One region of the Promicromonospora sp. NPDC050880 genome, then DNA from elsewhere that is predicted to be linked to it. Evidence: predicted binding sites of a transcription regulator. Region 1 holds the regulator's gene; each other region holds the start of a gene.

Region 1 (6,046 bases):
CCCCGGCGTCGGGCAGGGGCACCGCCGCCAGCGCCGTGGTGGCCTCCTCGTGCAGCACGAGCACCGCGCCGCCCGCCGCCACGACCTCCCGCGCCCGGGCCGCGAGCTGCTTGGTGCTGAGCGCGGCGGCGACGTCGGGGATGCGCGACCGGCGCGCCTGCTTGGTCGCGGCACGCACGGTGCTGACCCAGCGGGCCCGGGACTTCGCGGCCCGGTCCCCGCGCCACACGACGACGGACCGCTCGGCCTGCCAGGGCACGATCGCGTCGGCCCCCGTCTCGGTGGCGGCCTCGATCGCCATCTCGTCACGGTCCCCCTTGGCGAGGGCCTGCACCAGCGTGACGACGACGGCGGGCGCCGGCTCGACGTCGACGTCCTCGACCCGGAGGTGCACCTGCGCGCCGTCCACGGACTCGACGACGGTGCGCAGGCGCACCCCGGCGCCGTCGACCACGTCGATCCGCTCGCCCGGGCCGCGCCGCTGGACCACGCCGGCGTGCCTGCCCTCCGCGCCGTCGAGCACGTAGACCGAGCCGGCGGCGTACCCCGACAGCGGGTGCGCGACGGACGCCTCCGCGAGAAAGACCGGTGCGCTCATGGGCCGGCGGTCAGCGGCCGCTGAGCTTGTCGCGCAGGCGTGAGAACACGCCACCGTGCACCGTCGCGAGCCGCGGCTCGGGCCGCTCCTCGCCACGCAGCGTCGCGAGCTGCTGGAGCAGCGCCGTCTGCTCCTCGTCCAGGCCCGTGGGCACGTGGACCTCGATGTGCACGTTGAGGTCTCCGCGCCCGGTGGAGTGCAGGTGCCCCACGCCGAGGCCCTTGAGCGTCACCACCTGGCCCGGCTGCGTGCCCGGGCGCAGGTCGATCTCCTGGAGCCCGTCCAGGGTGTCCAGCTCGAGCACGGTGCCGAGCGCGGCCGCCGTCATCGGCACCTGGAGGGTGCAGTGCAGCTCGTCGCCGCGGCGCACGAACGTGTCGTGCGCCCGCTCGCGGATCTCGACGTACAGGTCGCCGGCGGGGCCGCCGCCCGGGCCCACCTCGCCCTGCGCGGAGAGCTTGATGCGGGTGCCGGTGTCCACGCCGGCGGGCACGTTCACGGCGATGGTGCGGCGCGAGCGCACGCGCCCCTCGCCGGCGCAGTCGGTGCAGGGCTCGGGGATGACGGTGCCGAAGCCGCCGCACGCGGAGCACGGCTGGTTGGTCATGACCTGGCCGAGGAACGAGCGCGCCACGCGCTGCACCGAACCGCGGCCGTGGCAGACGTCGCAGGTGCGGGCATGCGTACCCGGCCGCGCGCCGTCGCCGCCACAGGTGTTGCACACCACGGCGGTGTCCACCTGGATCTCGCGCTTGGCGCCGAAGACGGCCTCGCCGAGCTCGATGTCGAGCCGGACCAGCGCGTCGTTGCCGCGGCGGGCGCGCGGGACCGGCCCCGAGGGCTGCCCGCCGCCGAAGAACGTCTCGAAGATGTCCTGGAAGCCGAACCCGGCCCCGAACCCGCCGCCGGCGCCCCCACCGGGAGCGGTCGGGTCCACGCCCATGTCGTACTGCTGGCGCTTGTCCGGGTTGGAGAGCACCTCGTAGGCGCGCGCGACGTCCTTGAACCGGTCCTCGCCCGCCTCGCCCGCCACGTCCGGGTGCAGCTCGCGGGCCAGCTTGCGGTATGCCTTCTTGATCTGCTCGGGCGAGGCGTCGCGCGGGACACCGAGGATCTCGTAGTAGTCGGTCACAGGTCTCTCTTTGTGAGGAGGTTTGTGGAAGGGGTGTGTCAGCCGGGCAGCACTCGCGACAGGTAGCGCGCGACGGCGCGCACCGCGGCGATGGTGCCCGGGTAGTCCATGCGGGTGGGGCCGATCGAGCTCAGGATCGCGACGCTGTCGCCGTCGGACGAGCCGTAGCCGGACGTGACCACGGAGGTCTCCGACAGTCCGGCGAGCCGGTTCTCGTGGCCGATGCTGACGGCCACGCCGGCCTCGTCGGACATGTCGGTGAGGAGACCGAGCAGGACGACCTGCTCCTCGAGCGCCTCGAGCACGGGGCGCAGGCCCTGCTCGAACCGCATGCCGGAACGCGCCAGGTTCGCCTGGCCCGTGAGCACGATGCGTTCCTCGCTCTCCTCGGCGAGCGCCGCCGTGACGACCTCGGCCACCGCGGTGGCCAGCGCCCGGTGCTCGTCCGGCATCGCCTCGGTGAGCCGCGCGAAGGCGCTGCCGATCTCCGTGAGGCGGTGGCCGGCGGCCGCGGCGTTGAAGCGGGCGCGCAGCTCGCCGAGCGTCCCGTCGTCCAGGGTGACCGGCACGTCGAGGAAACGCTGCTCCACCCGCCCCGTGTCGGTGATGACGACCACGAGGAGGCGCCCCTCGGCCGTGGGCACGAGCTCCAGGTGCCGCAGCCCGGACCGGCGCAGCGACGGGTACTGCACGACGGCGACGTGCCCCGTGAGCTGGGCGATGAGCCGCCCGGCGCGCGCCACGACGTCGTCCAGGTCGACCGCCTCGGACAGGAAGGTCTCGATGGCACGCTTCTGCGGCTGGGTCAGCGGCCGCACCTCGGCGAGCTGGTCCACGAAGAGGCGGTAGCCCTTGTCGGTCGGGATGCGCCCGGCCGACGTGTGCGGCTGCGCGATGAGCCCGGCCTCCTCCAGGGCGGCCATGTCGTTGCGCACCGTCGCCGGGGAGACGCCGAGCTTGTGCCGCTCGGTGAGGATGCGCGAACCGACGGGCTCCCGTGTGCGGACATAGTCCTCCACGATCGCCCGCAGGACATCGAGCCTGCGTTCCTCGCTCATCGCGCTCACCTCCGTCCAGTAGAACGTCCAGGACCTGCACCCGGGTTCCTGCCCGCTCTCCAGCACTCTCAACGACCGAGTGCCAATCCTACGCGGCATGCGCCAGCGGCCAAGTCCCCGACCCGCTGTCGGCTCTCCGCGTACACAGTGCCCGCACACTCCGGCGCGCGAACGGCGGGAGCGCAAGGGCTCCCTCGTTCGGTCATCTGCAACACTCTCGCCCGCAAGATCGGTCGGTTGCCCCGAGATCGGTCGGTCAACCGACCGATCTCGGGGCAACCGACCGATCATCCCCGTGCGCTCGGCGCAACCGACCGAAGTTCCGGCAGCTGCGGGTGCGCGGATCCGCTCAGGTGCGCAGCACGCCCCTGAGGCTGCTCGGGCGCAGGGCGCTGCCCACCGTCTAGGGCGATGCCTTAGGCACCACCGACCCGTCCGCGGGAACCGGCAGCGAAGATGCGGCGACCACCCGATCCGCGGGCACCACCTCAGCGACGAGTCTGGAACCACTGCCGGCGCGGGGCCGGCAGGGACCAGGAGGCACCACCATGTTCGGCTTTTCCGAGTACACCGACTACCGCCGCCACGAGCAGGACGTCGACCGCCGCGCCGAGCAGGCCCGGGTCGCCCGCGAGCAGCGGGACGCCGCCCGCCGCCAGGACGCCGAGCGGCGCGCCGCCGAGCGGACCGCACGCGCCGGCCGCCGCGGTCCGGCCCGCGCCCGGGTCGCCTGACCCGGCCCGGCCCGGGCCGGGGCGACGGGTGAGCCCACCCATGACGGCAGACCCCACCAGGACGGCGACCAGCGCCGGCCGGACCACCGGACCGGCATGGGACGATGAGCCCATGCCGGTCCCTCGCGCGCGCCTGGTGGGCCGAGCCCGCGAGCTCGGCACGCTCACCGCCGCACTCGACGACGTCCGCGGCGGCGCCGGCCGCACCGTCGTGATCGCCGGCGAGGCGGGCATCGGCAAGACCCGCCTGCTCGACGAGCTCGCCGCGCGCGCCGACGGCGTCACCCTCCTCACCGGGCAGTGCGCCGACGAGGGATCCGGCCCCCTGCCCTACGCGGCCCTCGCCGGCCTGCTGCACGCCCTCGTCCGGACCCAGGGCCCCGAGGCCGTCGTGGCCGCGGCCGGGCCGGCGGCCGGCGCCCTGTCCCCGGTGGCGCCCCAGCTCGTCGCCCCCGGCTCCGGCGCCGGAGCCGACCGCCTCCCCGAGGTCCTCACGAACCTGCTCGCCGGGCTCGCCGCCGAACGCCCCGTCGTCGTGGTCATGGAGGACCTGCACTGGTCCGACGACGTCACCCGCGCCGTCGCCCTGCGCCTCGCCCGGACCGCACCGCCCGGCCTGCTCCTGCTGCTCACCTACCGCAGCGACGACGTCGGACGCGCGCACCCCCTGCGCACCGTCATGGCCGAGCTCGACCGGGCCCGCCTCACGACCCGTCTCGACCTGCCCCGCCTGGGCGAGCCCGAGATCCGCGAGATGGCCCAGGACCTGCTCGACGCCGGCCTCGACACCACCTCGATCGCCGACCTGGCGGACCGCAGCGAGGGCGTCCCCTTCTACGTCGAGGAGCTGGTCGGCTTCCTCGGCACCGACCTGCCCGACTCCCTGCGCGACATCCTGCTGCTGCGCTACTGGAACCTGAGCCGCGCAGCCCAGGCGCTGTGCCGCGTGGTCGCGGCCGCCGGACCCCGCGTCTGGTACGACGTGCTCGACGACGTCCTGGCGGACCCCTCGACGGCATCCGGACCACGCGTCGTCCCGGACGGCGCCGAGCCCGAGGAAGCGGTCCGCGAGGCGGTCGAGGCACAGGTGCTGGTGGTCACCGACGTCGGGTACGCGTTCCGGCACGCGCTGGTCCAGGAGGCCGTGTACGCCGAGCTGCTGCCCGGCGAGCGGCGCCGGCTGCACGCCGCCTACGCCCGGGCGCTGGAGCAGGCCCTGGTCCGGCGCGCCCGCTCGGTCGCGAAGCTGTCCCGCATCGCCGACCACTGGTGGCGCGCCGGGATGCTCGACAGGGCGCTCGCCGCGGCCGTCGAGGGCCACCGGGCCGCGGTGGACGGCGCGGCGTCGTCCACCGCGGTCGCCCTGGGCGAGCGCGCCCTGGAGCTCTGGGACCAGGTGCCCGACGCCGAGGCCGTGGCCGGCCTGCCGCGTCACGAGCTGCTCCGCACGGTCGCCGAGTCGCTGCGCGGGGCCACCCGGACCACCCGGGCCCTGGCCGTGGCGCACGAGGCGGTCGACGAGTGGCCCGCCGACGACCCGGCGGGGCTGGCCCGCATGCTCTCCGACGCGGCGCTCATCGCGGGCCACGCCGGCTCGGACGAGGGGCCCGAGCTGGTCGAACGGGCCCTGGCCCTCGTCGAACCGGGCCGGGACGACGCGGTGCGCGGGCTGCTCCTGATGCTGCGGGCGCGCCGCGAGATGCTCGTCGGCCGCCCCCGGGCGGCGATCGAGGCCGCGACGGCCGCCTACGACGCCGGCCGTGCGATCGGCAGCGCCGAGGTCGTGTCCGTCGCGCTGAACCTGCGGGGCGTGAGCCGGGTGCAGCTCGGCGACCCCGGCGGCCACGCCGAGATCGAGGCCGGCCGCGAGGCGGCCGGGGACATCTGGCACGGCCTGAGCCGGTACTACGTCAACGGGTCGGACGCCTGGCTCGTCGTGGGCGACTGGGCCCGGGCGGCCGCGATCGCCGAGGAGGGGATGAGCGCCGCCCGCCGGTACGGCTCGTCCGACTCGACCCGGATCATGATCGAGGGGAACCTCGCCGAGGCGCAGATCGGGCGCGGCGACTGGGCCGAGGCCGCCGCCTGGTACGAGCGCATCGTCCCGCCGATCCACGACAGCGTGTACTCCGTCTACCTCAGCGAGCGCCGGGTCTGGCTCATGACGTGGCAGGGACGCGTGGAGCAGGCCCAGGCCGAGGCGCGCCGCCGGGCCACGAGCTGGGAGCGCTTCGGGCACCTGGAGGAGCAGATCAGGTCACGCACCAGCGGGACGCTGGCGGAGCTCGCGCTGCTGCGCGACGAGCCGGCCGAGGCCCTGGAGCGCATGTCGGTCGTGGTGGCCCCGGACCACGTGCGTCTGCCGGCCTACGACCTGCCGCAGCTCGCCGTGGCCGCGCAGGCGATCGCCCGCCTGCGCGCGGCCGGGCAGGACGTGGACGACGCCCCCTACCGCGCCGCCCGTGACGAGTGCGCGCACTGGCCGACGTTCCCGCTGTGGTCGGCGCTGTTCGAGGCGGAGCTC
Region 2 (6,046 bases), on a different contig from region 1:
TCGTGGGGCTACGGCCAGCGCGTCGCGGACGAGGAGGAGTTCCACACCCGGTTCGCGGGCCTGACGGACGCGCTGCTGGACGACCCGCTCATGTTCGGCTACTGCTACACGCAGCTCACCGACGTGTTCCAGGAGGAGAACGGCATCTACCGGTTCGACCGCAGCGTGAAGCTCGACGTGGACCGCGTGCGCGCCGTGCAGGTGCGTCCGGCGGCCTTCGAGAAGCCGACGGACTGAACCCTCCGCCACGTGTCAGACATGCAGGTCAGCCGGGTGACCTGCATGTCTGACACGGCACCTTGCAGTTCTCTTTAGTCTTTTTCACCACATATCACCTCGTCCACAGAGGCGCTTGAGAGGTGCACAATAGGCCGGTGACGTACCGGTTCCTCAAGCTGATCCTCTCGCTGCTCGTGCTCGTGCTTCTGCGCCCGCGCGTCACCGGCCTGCACAACATCCCGAAGCAGGGCGCCGTGATCCTCGCGAGCAACCACCTGTCGTTCATCGACTCGCTGCTGATCCCGATCATGGCGCCGCGCCACGTGGCCTTCCTGGCCAAGGCCGAGTACTGGACCGGCAAGGGCATCAAGGGCCGGTTCTCCCGCTGGTTCTTCACCAAGATGGGCGACATCCCCGTCCAGCGCGACGACCCGCGCGCCGGGCAGCGTTCGCTCGAGGACGCGCTGGCCGTGCTCCAGCGTGGCGGCGCCTTCGGCATCTACCCCGAGGGCACGCGCTCCCGTGACGGCAAGCTGCACAAGGGGCACACGGGCGTCGCCTGGCTGGCCCTGACCGGCAAGGCGCCCGTCGTCCCCGTGGCGCTCCTGGGCACCGACAAGGTCAAGCCCATCGGCAAGATGCCGCGCCTGGCGCGCGTCGAGGTGCACTTCGGGCCGCCGATCGACCCGTCCCGCCAGATCGCGGCCGGCACCAAGCCCGCACAGGCCCGGCGCGAGCTGACGGAACAGGTCATGCAGTCGATCCAGGCGATGAGCGGCCAGGAGCGCGCGGACTGAGCTGCCACGTGGCTCCCGAACGTGTCAGGCCCGCGGGTCACCCGGGTGACCCGCGGGCCTGACACGTGCGGGGGTCAGAGGCGGGTGATCCGGATCGCGTCCGCGACCACGTATGCCGTGCCCTGGGTCCAGCGGCTGACGGCGACGACCGTGCGGGTGCCCGCCGTCATCGCGTAGGTGCCGAGCGAGAGCCAGGCGCCGCCGCCCGTGGACTGGTCCACGCGGACGGTCGAGGACCCGGTGCCGGTGTAGACGATGAACGGCGTCGACGTGTTGTACCCGGCGATACCGGGGAACCAGGCCTCGACCCGGTAGGAGCCGTTCGACGGGATGGTCGCCGAGAACGTCGCGAGGTCGCTCACCTCGGCCGGCGTCGCATAGCGGTAGTCGGCGCCGTACCGCTCGCCCGAGAACGAGGACGAGAGCCACGAGGAGCCCGCGGAGAAGCCCGCGGACGTGTTGTCGACGATCACGGACCAGCTCGTGCCGGACAGCGCCGCGGCCACCTCGGAACGGAGCTGCGGCAGCATCGAGTAGAGGACGTCCCCCGGGCAGGCCGTGGCCGTGTAGTCCCGGTGCCCGTAGATCTGGGTGGGCGCGATCCCGTACTGGTCGCAGATGTACGCGCACAGCTCCACCAGCCGGCTCCAGAGCTGCGCGGGCGGCGTCGCGCTGGTGTAGGTGCCCTGGTTCTCGATGCCGATCGCCTGACTGTTCTGGCCGGGGGCGTGCGCACCCACCACCATGCCGCTGCCGTTCTGCAGCCGGGACAGCGAGCCGTGCCGGCCCTCCATCACGTACCCGCCGCGGCTCACCGTGAGGTGCTGCCCGGTGTCCACCCAGCCGTTGGCGAAGTGCCACTGCTGGATGTCCCGCGCGATCTGGTACCCGGCGGCCTGCGAGTAGTCGGTGACGTTGGCCGACGCCGTGTGGTGGATCAGGATCTTGTTCGGGTTGGTCGAGACGGTGTCGATGGTGCCCCGGGCCGCCGCCGCGCCCCAGGTGGCGCAGCTCGCGATGGTCGGCGCGGCGACCTCGACACCCGCCAGTGCTCCTGCGGGCGCGTCGGCCGGGGCGTCGGGGTCGGGCGCCAGGGACGGCGGGGCGTCGCCGGACCGGACGGCCGCCGCCCCGCCGGACAGGGGCGCCGCCCCGCCGGACAGGGGCACCGCGGCAGCCGGGGCGGCTGCGGCCACGGTCGCGCCCGCGGCGCCGATGCCGAGCACGACGGCGCCGCGCAGCAGGTCACGCCGGTCGAGTGCGGCGTGGTCGTGGTCATGGTGATCGGTGGAGCTGGGGACGTGGTCGTGCACGGGTTGCCTCCACGGGTCGGTCGCGCTGGAACGTGCCGATTTCATCCGTAGTATCGGCCGACCGCACAGCTCCCCGATACATCACATCCGGTACATCAGCGCACGCTATAGACCGTGCGCCGACCCGGGTGCCGGGAGCACGCCGGTGTGGAGGAGGACCGGCGGTCCCGGCGCCCGGGCCGGGGCTCTCAGGACTCGATCGTCTGGTGGCTCTCGGACGAGCCCTGGCCGATGGGCGTCGAGCCCGCCGCGTGCGCCACCTCGATCTTGCGCGGCTTCGCGTCCTCGCTCACCGGGATCGTCAGCGAGAGCACGCCGTCGGCGTACGAGGCCGAGATCCTGTCGAGCGCGAGGCCGCGGCCGACCGTGAGCTGCCGGGCGAACGTGCCCGTGGACCGCTCGCGCACCAGCCACTGCGCGTCGGTGTCGGACCGCTGGGTGCGTTCGGCCCGCACGGTGAGGGTGCGGTCCTCGACCGAGACGTCGATGGTGCCGGGGTCCACGCCGGGCAGGTCCATCGACAGGACGTAGTGGTCACCCGTGCGGAAGAGGTCCATCGGCATGGCGCCGGACTGTCGGGCGTTGCTCGCGAACGAGCTGAACAGCCGGTCCATCTCCTGGAACGGGTCCCAGTAGGTAGCCATCGCGCACCACCTCCTACGACGATGCGGCCCTGGCCCTTCCAGGGCCGCGCGATCGGCGACGGCCTGGACCGCCGCCTGGCTACAGCCCAATTCTGGCACTCTCACCCCGAGAGTGCCAAGCCCTGTCCGGTCGTGTCGCGGCGACCGGAACGGCGGGCCGCACGGCACCCTCAGGCGGCGGCGCGGCCCGTCAGCCCGACGCGGTCCAGGAGGTCCAGGGCCGGGCGGTGCTTGTTGAAGGTGTACACGTGCAGGCCCGGCGCCCCGGCGTCGAGCACCTCGCGCGCGAGCGCCGCCGAGTAGCGCACGCCGTGCTCGTGCTGGGCCTCGGCATCGACGGCGCCGTCCGGTGCCGTGAGCCGGTCGAGGTCCCGCAGCAGGCCCGACGGCGCGGCCACGCCCGTGAGCTCCTCGACGCGGCGCAGCCGGCGCGCCTCCGTGGTGGGCAGCAGACCGGCCAGGATCGGGATGGTGACGCCGGCCGCGCGGGCCGCGTCGACGAACCCGGTGTAGGAGTCGGCGCGGTAGAAGAACTGGGTGATCGCGAAGCTCGCCCCCGCTTCCTGCTTCTCCAGGAGCCGCCGCACCTCCTGCTCGCGCGTGGTGCCCGCACCCGGGTTGCCGTCCGGGAACGTCGCCACGGCGATCGCCAGCGGGCGGGCGGCCGAGCGCAGCGCGGCGCTGGCGTCCGCGGCGCAGCGGCGCTCGTCGACCTGGCGCAGCAGCCGGACCAGGTCGACGCTGGACCGCACGCCGTCTGACGGCGGCACCCAGTCGGGCTCGTCGCGCGGCGGGTCGCCGCGCAGGGCCAGGAACGAGCGGACCCCGGCCTCGAGGAACTCCTCGATCACCTCGGAGACGTCCTCCCGGGACGCGCCCACGCAGGTCAGGTGGGCCACCGGCAGCACAGGCGTACCCCGCAGCAGCGTGGCGAGCACCTCGCGCGACGTCGCCCGGTCGCCCCCGCCCGCACCGTACGTGACGGACACGAAGTCCGGCCGCGCGCCCACCAGTCGCTCGGCCGTCTCCCAGAAGTTGGGGGCCGCCTCCGGCCGGCGCGGCGGCATCAGCTCGAACGAGACGGTGGGGCGGTGCGTGGGTACCTCGGCGACCATGGCTGCTCCATCGAACCTGGCGTGAGCACCTTGCCTCCCTCGCACCGCGGCGGGTCGGCAGGTTGCTGCGGTGTCAGGGAGCCAGGACTCTCGACCGCTCTGGATGGGGTTCGCCACCATGCTAAGCGGTCGTCCAGCAATGGGACAGAATTCGTCCGACGGGCGAGACGGCCCGGTCCACCCCCGTGGACCGGGCCGTCCGCTACTTCACGGAACCGGCCACCAGGCCGCCCACCAGGCGCTTCTCGATGATCATGAACAGGATCACCACGGGCACGATCGCCACGACGGAGACGCCGAACACGTAGTGCCACGACGTCTCGTACTGGCCCACGAACTTGGTCAGCGCCACGGACAGCGGCTGGTTGCCCGCCGTGGTGAGCAGCACGAGCGAGGCCGCGAACTCGTTCCAGGACGCGACGAACGTGAACACCACGGCCGTCACGATCCCCGGCCAGACGAGCGGCAGGTTGATCCTGGTCAGCACGGCGAAGGTGCCCGCGCCGTCGAGCTGCGCCGCCTCGTCCACCTCCTTCGGGATGCCCGCGAAGAAGCTGTGCATGATCCAGACGGCGAACGACAGGTTGAACGCCGCGTTCACCAGGATCATGGCGGCCCAGGTGTCGAGGATCCCCCACGTGATGAACTGCCGGAACAGGCCCGACGTCAGCACGGCGGGCTGCACCATCTGGGTCACGATCACGAGGAACAGGAACACGAGGCGCCCGGGGAAGCGGAACCGCGCCGTGTAGTAGGAGGCGGGCAGTGCCACCGCGAGCACCAGCAGCGTGGCGCACAACGAGATCACCAGGGTGGAGATCAGGTTCTGCAGCAGCGGCGTCTCGGGCGTCGACCACATCGTGGCGTAGTTCTCCCAGTGCCACTCCGTGGGGAAGTAGGTCGGGTCGACCGACCGGATCTCCGCCTTGGTCTTCACCGAGCCGAAGAACATGATGAGGTACGGCAGCAGGAACACCGTCAGCACCACGAGCCCGGCCAGCATCCGCAGCAGCAACGACCCGAGCGGCACCTGGTCGGCCGTGTACTTGCGCACCCGCCGCCCTCCGGACGGCGGCGGGGTGGCCGCACGCCGTGTCGTGGCCGTCTCCGTGAGCGCCGCCATCAGACCTCCTCCAGCGGGCGCACGACCCGCACGTAGACGGCCACGATGCCGATGACCACGAGGAACGCGATGACGGACAGCGCGCTCGCCAGGTCGATCTGCCGCTGGTTCTGCATGTACTTGAAGATCATGGTCATCACGGTGTCGGCGTCGTACCCGGGGATGGACCCGGTCATGACGCGCAGGATGGGCAGCGAGTTGAACACGTTGATGATGTTGATCAGCACCGCCACCGAGATGGCACCCCGCAGCTGCGGCAGCACCACGCTGAAGTAGGTGCGCAGCCCGCCGGCGCCGTCGATCCGCGCGGCCTCGACGGTCTCGCCGGGCACCGTCTGCAGGCCGGCCAGGATCGTGTACGTCGTGAACGGCAGCGACACGAACACCGCCACCGCCATGGCCCACGCGAAGGCCGTGCCCGGGTGCCGGGTCCAGCCGTAGCCCTCCGGCGTGCTGATCAGCCCCACGTCCACGAGGAACGAGTTGATGATGCCGAAGTACGGCTCGAGCCCGTAGTGCACCACCAGCGTGGTCATGACCACGCTGGAGGCCCACGGCACGATGACGGCCATGCGCACCAGCCGGCGGCCCGGGAACGCCTTGTTCAGCAGGGCCGCGATCGCCAGCGACCCGAGCAGGGTGAACGCGACGACCACCACCACCCACACGACGGTGCGCCCGAGGATCGGCCAGAAGTACTGGAAGCCGACCACGGTCGCGAAGTTGCCGAGGCCCACTCCGCCGCCGTCGACACCGCTCTGGCTGATGTCACGGGTCGAGTTCCAGAACATCAGGCCCACCGGGAACAGGACCACGGCCGCGATGAGTGCGACCG
Region 3 (6,046 bases), on a different contig from region 1:
CGCAGCCCGCGAACAGCGAGCCGAGCATCACGCTGTCGGCGCCGGCCACGAGGGCCTTGCCGATCTCGCCGGAGTGCTTGAGGCCGCCGTCGGCGATCACGGGGACACCCGCGGGCTTGGCCGCGAGCGACGCCTCGTAGACCGCGGTGATCTGCGGGACGCCCACGCCGGTCACGACGCGGGTGGTGCAGATGGAGCCCGGCCCGACGCCGACCTTCACGGCGTCGGCCCCGGCGTCGACGAACGCCTGCGCGCCCTGGCGGGTGGCGACGTTGCCGCCGATCACCTGGACGTCCTTGGTGGCCGGGTCGGTCTTGAGGCGCTTGACCATGTCGATCAGCATGCGGACGTTGCCGTGCGCGGTGTCGGCCACGAGCACGTCCACGCCCGCCTCGATCAGAGCGGTGGCGCGCTGCCACGCGTCGCCGAAGTAGCCGATCGCGGCGCCGACCATGAGGCGGCCCTGGCCGTCCTTGGACGAGTCCGGGAACTGCTCCGACTTGACGAAGTCCTTGACGGTGATGAGCCCCGTGATGCGGCCGTCGGGGTCGATCAGCGGGAGCCGCTCCAGCTTGTGCTTGCGCAGCAGCAGCGTGGCGTCGTCCCGCGAGATGCCCGCCGGGCCCGTGATCAGCGGCTGCGGCGTCATCACCTCGTCCACCTTGGTGGTGGCCCACTCGGCGACGGGCGTGAAGCGCAGGTCACGGTTGGTGACCATGCCGATGAGCTTGTTGTCGGAGTCCACCACCGGGAAGCCGGAGATCCGGAACTGGCCCGCGAGGGTGTCGAGCTCCTCGAGCGTGGCGTCCGGGCCGATGGTGACCGGGTTGGTGATGATGCCGGTCTGCGTCCGCTTCACGAGGTCGACCTGGTAGGCCTGGTCCTCGATGGAGAGGTTGCGGTGCAGCACCCCCAGGCCGCCCTGACGCGCCATGGCGATCGCCATGGCCGACTCGGTGACCGTGTCCATCGCCGCGGAGAGCAGCGGGATCTTGAGCGAGATCTCGCGCGTGAGGCGAGACGTCGTGTCGATGTCCGACGGCGCCAGGTCGGAGTAACCCGGCAGCAGCAGGACGTCGTCATAGGTGAGCCCGAGGAAACCGAACGGGTCGCCCGGCGAGGTCTGGTCCGTCATGCAGCAAGTCTACGGCGGGTGCGCCCGTGGAACCCGGCCGGGTGGTGATGGCCACCCGAGGCGTGCGTCACCTCGCCTTGATGACGGCGAGCACCTCGTGCAGCAGGCCGGTGAACGAGCGCACGCGCTGCACCGTGGGACCGAACGGCAGGTCCGTCGCGGCGGCGTCCGCCCGCAGGCCCACGAAGATCGGCAGCTCGGGGTAGCTCTCGTTGACGGCGTGCACCACGTCGAGGTCCGGCTTGTTCTGCGTGGTGGCCAGCACGACCGCCGTCGGGCGGACCATCGTGACCAGCTCGACCGAGCGGTGCGTGCTGGCGGGGCCCGTGACGATGCGCGCCATCGAGCCCTGCGCGGCCAGCGCCGCCGCCAGTGCGTGCGCCGACAGCGGCACCACCTCGTCGGGGGCGGCGAACACCAGGACGATCTTGCGCATCCGGCTCGGGTGGTTGGCCGGCGGGCCGCCCGCCTCCACCATCGCGCGCTCGAACTCCTCCGTGTAGTTGCGCAGCGCCCGCAGGGCGGAGGTCGCGAGCACCACCTCCGGCATCTCACCGGGGCCGGCGAGCACGGTGCGCTCGGACAGCCGCAGCCACGCCGGTTCCACGAGGTCGGTCCACCACGTGGCGGGGTCGCCGTCCGGACCGAGCACGAGGAGGTTGTCACAGGCGGTACGGCTGTAGGCCAGGGCGGCGTCGACCAGGGCGGACACCCGTCCGGAGGTCGGTGCCGGCGCAGTGGCCGACCGCGGGCCGAGCGCCGGCCCGCCGCCCGTCTGGCGGCCGGCGGGCTCCCCCGTCGCCCCGCCGGGCAGGGCCCGCAGCCGGGCGCGCCGCGGTTCCTGCGCCACGTCCTCGGACGACGCCGGACCGGCGCCGTCGTCGGGGTCGTCCTCCTCGTCCGGTGCTTCCACCGTGCCGACGAAGGTCTCCGCGAACTCGGGCTCGTCGCCGTCCTCGATGTCGTCGCCGGCGCCCTCGACCTGTACGGCGGGCAGCGCCGGGGCGGTCCGGGTGGCGACCTCCAGCTCGGCGTCGCCGGCCTCGACCGCGGCGCGCGCGGCGTCGACGGGCGCGACGCCCTCCAGCGTGAGCCGTCGCATCACCAGCAGCCGGGCGACGTCGTCCGGTGTGTAGCGACGGTGCGACCCCGCGGTGCGGCCCGACGGGCCGAGCCCGTACCGGCGGTCCCACGTGCGCAGGGTGGCGGGAGCGACCCCGAGGCGCCGGGCCACCGCCGCGACGGCCAGCCCGGGGCTGGATGTACGTGACCCGCCCGGGTTCTGGGCAGGCCGCGAAGAAGTCATGGACTCGATTCTGCCGACCCAGGCCTCTCCGCGCCACTGCGAAATCCGGCGTGCCGCCGATCTCGGTCGAATTCGGTTCACATCCGAACAAACCCGGTCAGCGATGACGCGGTTCCGTCCGACTCGATTCGAACCACATGAAGAGGAATTGCCCCTTGAACAACTTCTGCACAACTTGTAGGTTGTTCGCCATGACGGAGATCTCGAGGCTTCCCGGTCCGGTGATGGAGCTGTGGGAATGGCAGTACCAGGGGGCGTGCCGCGACGCGGACGACACCCTGTTCTTCCACCCCGAGGGCGAGCGGGGTTCGACCCGGCGGCGCCGCGCGGAGGCGGCCAAGGCGATCTGCCGCTCCTGCCCCGTGATGATGCAGTGCCGCGAGCAGTCGCTCCGCGTGCGCGAGCCGTACGGCGTGTGGGGCGGCCTCAGCGAGGACGAGCGCTCCGCGATCCTCGCCGGCAAGTCCGTCTCGGCCTGACCAGGTTCGCGCACCAGTTCTCGCACCACCCCTGACCCACTCCTGACCTGGTCTCCGCCTGACCACAGACAGCTGTCCGGCGCGCACTGACGACGAAGCAGAGCACGACGCAACGACAGAGGGCCCCGCACCGATCCGGTGCGGGGCCCTCTGCTTCAAGCAGGGTGCGGGGCTGAGATCAGCCCACGACCACGGCGAGGACGTCACGGGCCGAGAGGACCAGGTAGTCCTCGCCCGCGTACTTGACCTCGGTGCCGCCGTACTTGGAGTAGATCACCTTGTCACCGACGGCGACGTCCAGCGGCACACGGTTGCCGTTGTCGTCGATGCGGCCCTGGCCCACGGCCAGAACCTCGCCCTCCTGGGGCTTCTCCTTCGCGGTGTCCGGGATGACCAGGCCGGAAGCGGTCGTGGTCTCGGCTTCGAGAGCCTTGACGACGATCCGGTCCTCGAGCGGCTTGATGGGGACCGACACGTCGGACCTCCTCTTTCGTGAGCGGATCGAGAGATCTGCATCGTGATGGACTTAAGGGGCTCGAACGTTCGACGGTCCGCCGTCGTCGCGGGTGCCGGCGGGCACGAACGTCTGGGTCCTCCGTCACGGGCCCGTGGACCGGGCTTCGCGGCGGCGAACACCCCAAATCTAGGTCGGCGCTAGCACTCGGTCAAGGCGAGTGCCAATCGCGTGAGCCTGCTCACCCTCCGGGCCCCCGGCATGCGCCACGCACCCCGGAAACACGCCATCTCTCCGAAAAGGATTCGTCCGGTCCCTCGCCACGACCAGGACAAACGTGGAAAGATCTTCCCATGGATGCGGCGATTCTGAGCAAACTCCTCAGCCCCGACGGCTGGGCCCTGCTTGGCGCCTTGCCGCCCTACGACGAGCGGCAGGCGATGAAGACGGTGACGACCCTGCGCGCCCAGGGCGTGGCGCCCGACCTCGCGGCCGCGGTCGTCACCCAGTCCCGGCTGCGCGCCCGGGCACGGGCCAAGTTCGGCGACTTCGCGGACGGGATGCTCTTCACCGCGGACGGCCTGGAGCAGGCCACGCGGCTCCTCGTCGCCGCGCTGCACGCCCGACGGTACCTCGACGCCGGGCTCACCGCGCTCGCCGACCTGACCTGTGGCATCGGGGCGGACTCCCTCGCCTTCGCCGGGACGGGCCTGCGCGTGGTCGCGACCGACCTGGACGAGTGCACCGCAGCCATCGCCCGCTGGAACCTGCGCCACTTCCCCGAGGCGGACGTCCGGCACGCGGACGGGCTCGGCCTCGACCTGCGTGCGGAGGGCATCGAGGGCGTGTACGCCGACCCGGCGCGCCGGGTCGGCGGCCCGGGCGGGCGCAGCCGTCGCATCTTCGACCCCCGCGCCTACGAACCTCCGCTCGACGCGGTCTGGGCGCTGCGCGAGACCGTGCCTGCCGTCGGCGTGAAGGTCGGGCCGGGCATCGCGCACGAGGGACTGCCCCAGGACGCGGAGACGCAGTGGGTCTCCGTCGACGGCGACGTGGTCGAGGCGGGTCTCTGGTTCGGCCCGCTCGCGCCCGACGGCCCCGGCCGCTCGGCGCTCGTGCTGCGCACGTTCACGGACGACGACGGCAAGGAGCACACGCTCAGCCGCACCGTCCGGGGCGACGACGACGAGCCGGAGGTCGGCGCCGTCGGTCAGTACCTCTACGAACCCGACGGCGCCGTGATCCGTGCGGGCCTGGTCGCCCGGGCCGCCGCCGAGCTCGGCGGACGGCTCGTCGACCCCACCATCGCGTACGTCACCACCGACGACCCCGCCGACCTTCCGTCGGCCCGGCCCACGGAGCCGGCCGGGGCACCCGCACCGATCGCCACCGGGTACCGCGTGCTCGACACCATGCCGTTCGGTCTCAAGCGGCTCAAGTCGTACCTGCGGGACCGGAACGTCGGGCGGCTCACGATCAAGAAACGGGGCACCGCCGTGGTGCCCGAACAGCTTCGCAAGCAGCTCGTGCTCACCGGTACCGAGGAGGCGACGATCGTGCTCACGCGTGTGGCAGGCAACCAACAGGTACTCGTCGTCGATCCCCTGGGAGCCGTATGAGCTCGCCGGCCCGGCTCGGCTTCGGCGAGTCCCCGCGGTCCACCGTGGGCCTCGAGTGGGAGATCGGGCTCGTCGAGCCCGGCACCGCGGACCTGGCGCAGTCCGCGCCGCAGGTGCTGGAGGCGCTGGCCCGCGCCGGTGAGCCGCAGCCCGGCAAGACGGGGTTCGCCCCGCAGGTGACCGGGGAGTTCATGAGGAACACGGTCGAGCTGGTCAGCGGTGTCTGCCGCACCGTCGGCCAGGCGGGAGCCGACCTGGAGCACCTGCTCGGCCGTGTGCGGACCGTCACCGACTCCCTGGGCCTGGAGCTCATGGGCGGCGGCACCCACCCGTTCGCGCGGGCGGCCGACCAGCAGGTCGGGGACAAGGAGCGGTACGCCCGGATCATGGACCGCACCGGGATCTGGGGCGCGCAGCTGATCATCTGGGGGCTGCACGTACACGTGGGCGTGGAGCACCGGGACAAGGCGCTGCCCCTCATGCGCGCGATGCTCACATACTTCCCGCACCTGCAGGCGCTCTCGGCCGGGTCGCCCTACTGGGCGGGCCGGCACACCGGGTACGCCTCCAACCGGTCGCTGCTGTTCCAGCAGATCCCGAGCTCCGGCCTGCCGGTCGCGTTCGAGCGCTGGGAGGAGCTCGAGGCGTACGCGGGCGACCTGCAGCACGTCGGCGCTGTCGAGGGCTTCCACGAGGTCCACTGGGACGTCCGCCCGTCGCCCGCGCTCGGCACGCTCGAGGTGCGGGTCTGCGACGGTCCCACCAACCTCACCGAGGCGCTCCAGCTGGGCGCGCTCGTGCACTGCCTCGTGGAGCACCTGTCCACGCTGCTGGACCAGGGCCGCCCCCTGCCGGTGCTGCCCCCGTGGTTCGTCGCGGAGAACAAGTTCCGGTCCGCGCGCTACGGGCTCGACGCCACGGTGATCCTGGACGCCGAGGGAGACCAGGGACCGGTCACGGACGCGATCGCCAAGCTCCTGGTCGAGCTGGAGCCGGTGGCGCAGCGCCTCGGCTGCGCCACGGAGCTGGCCGGCGTGCGCGACATCCTGCGCA

What was found. The regulator HrcA, encoded in region 1, represses chaperone genes, less so after heat shock. The targets are predictions, from matches to a motif close to TTNGCACTCGNNNNNNNCGAGTGCNAA.
Region 2: the regulator HrcA is predicted to act here: its motif matches at 3,066-3,092, upstream of ACIBBF_RS08110 (Hsp20/alpha crystallin family protein).
Region 3: the regulator HrcA is predicted to act here: its motif matches at 3,575-3,601, upstream of groES (co-chaperone GroES).

What each region holds. Positions count from the first base shown of each region.
Region 1 is NZ_JBITFV010000002.1:256,108-262,153, forward strand. Features, by position in the region: gene ACIBBF_RS05050 (16S rRNA (uracil(1498)-N(3))-methyltransferase) at 1-598, opposite strand, end outside; gene dnaJ (molecular chaperone DnaJ) at 609-1,730, opposite strand; gene hrcA (heat-inducible transcriptional repressor HrcA) at 1,769-2,788, opposite strand; gene ACIBBF_RS05065 (hypothetical protein) at 3,337-3,522, shown strand; gene ACIBBF_RS05070 (ATP-binding protein) at 3,635-6,046, shown strand, end outside.
Region 2 is NZ_JBITFV010000003.1:308,117-314,162, reverse strand. Features, by position in the region: gene ACIBBF_RS08125 (glycoside hydrolase family 2 protein) at 1-237, shown strand, start outside; gene ACIBBF_RS08120 (lysophospholipid acyltransferase family protein) at 375-1,016, shown strand; gene ACIBBF_RS08115 (N-acetylmuramoyl-L-alanine amidase) at 1,091-2,329, opposite strand; gene ACIBBF_RS08110 (Hsp20/alpha crystallin family protein) at 2,518-2,973, opposite strand; gene ACIBBF_RS08105 (methylenetetrahydrofolate reductase) at 3,144-4,088, opposite strand; SAM riboswitch class I at 4,093-4,198, opposite strand; gene ACIBBF_RS08100 (carbohydrate ABC transporter permease) at 4,291-5,211, opposite strand; gene ACIBBF_RS08095 (carbohydrate ABC transporter permease) at 5,211-6,046, opposite strand, start outside.
Region 3 is NZ_JBITFV010000001.1:660,872-666,917, reverse strand. Features, by position in the region: gene guaB (IMP dehydrogenase) at 1-1,135, opposite strand, end outside; gene ACIBBF_RS03070 (MerR family transcriptional regulator) at 1,203-2,441, opposite strand; gene ACIBBF_RS03065 (WhiB family transcriptional regulator) at 2,633-2,920, shown strand; gene groES (co-chaperone GroES) at 3,099-3,395, opposite strand; gene ACIBBF_RS03055 (SAM-dependent methyltransferase) at 3,728-4,993, shown strand; gene ACIBBF_RS03050 (glutamate--cysteine ligase) at 4,990-6,046, shown strand, end outside.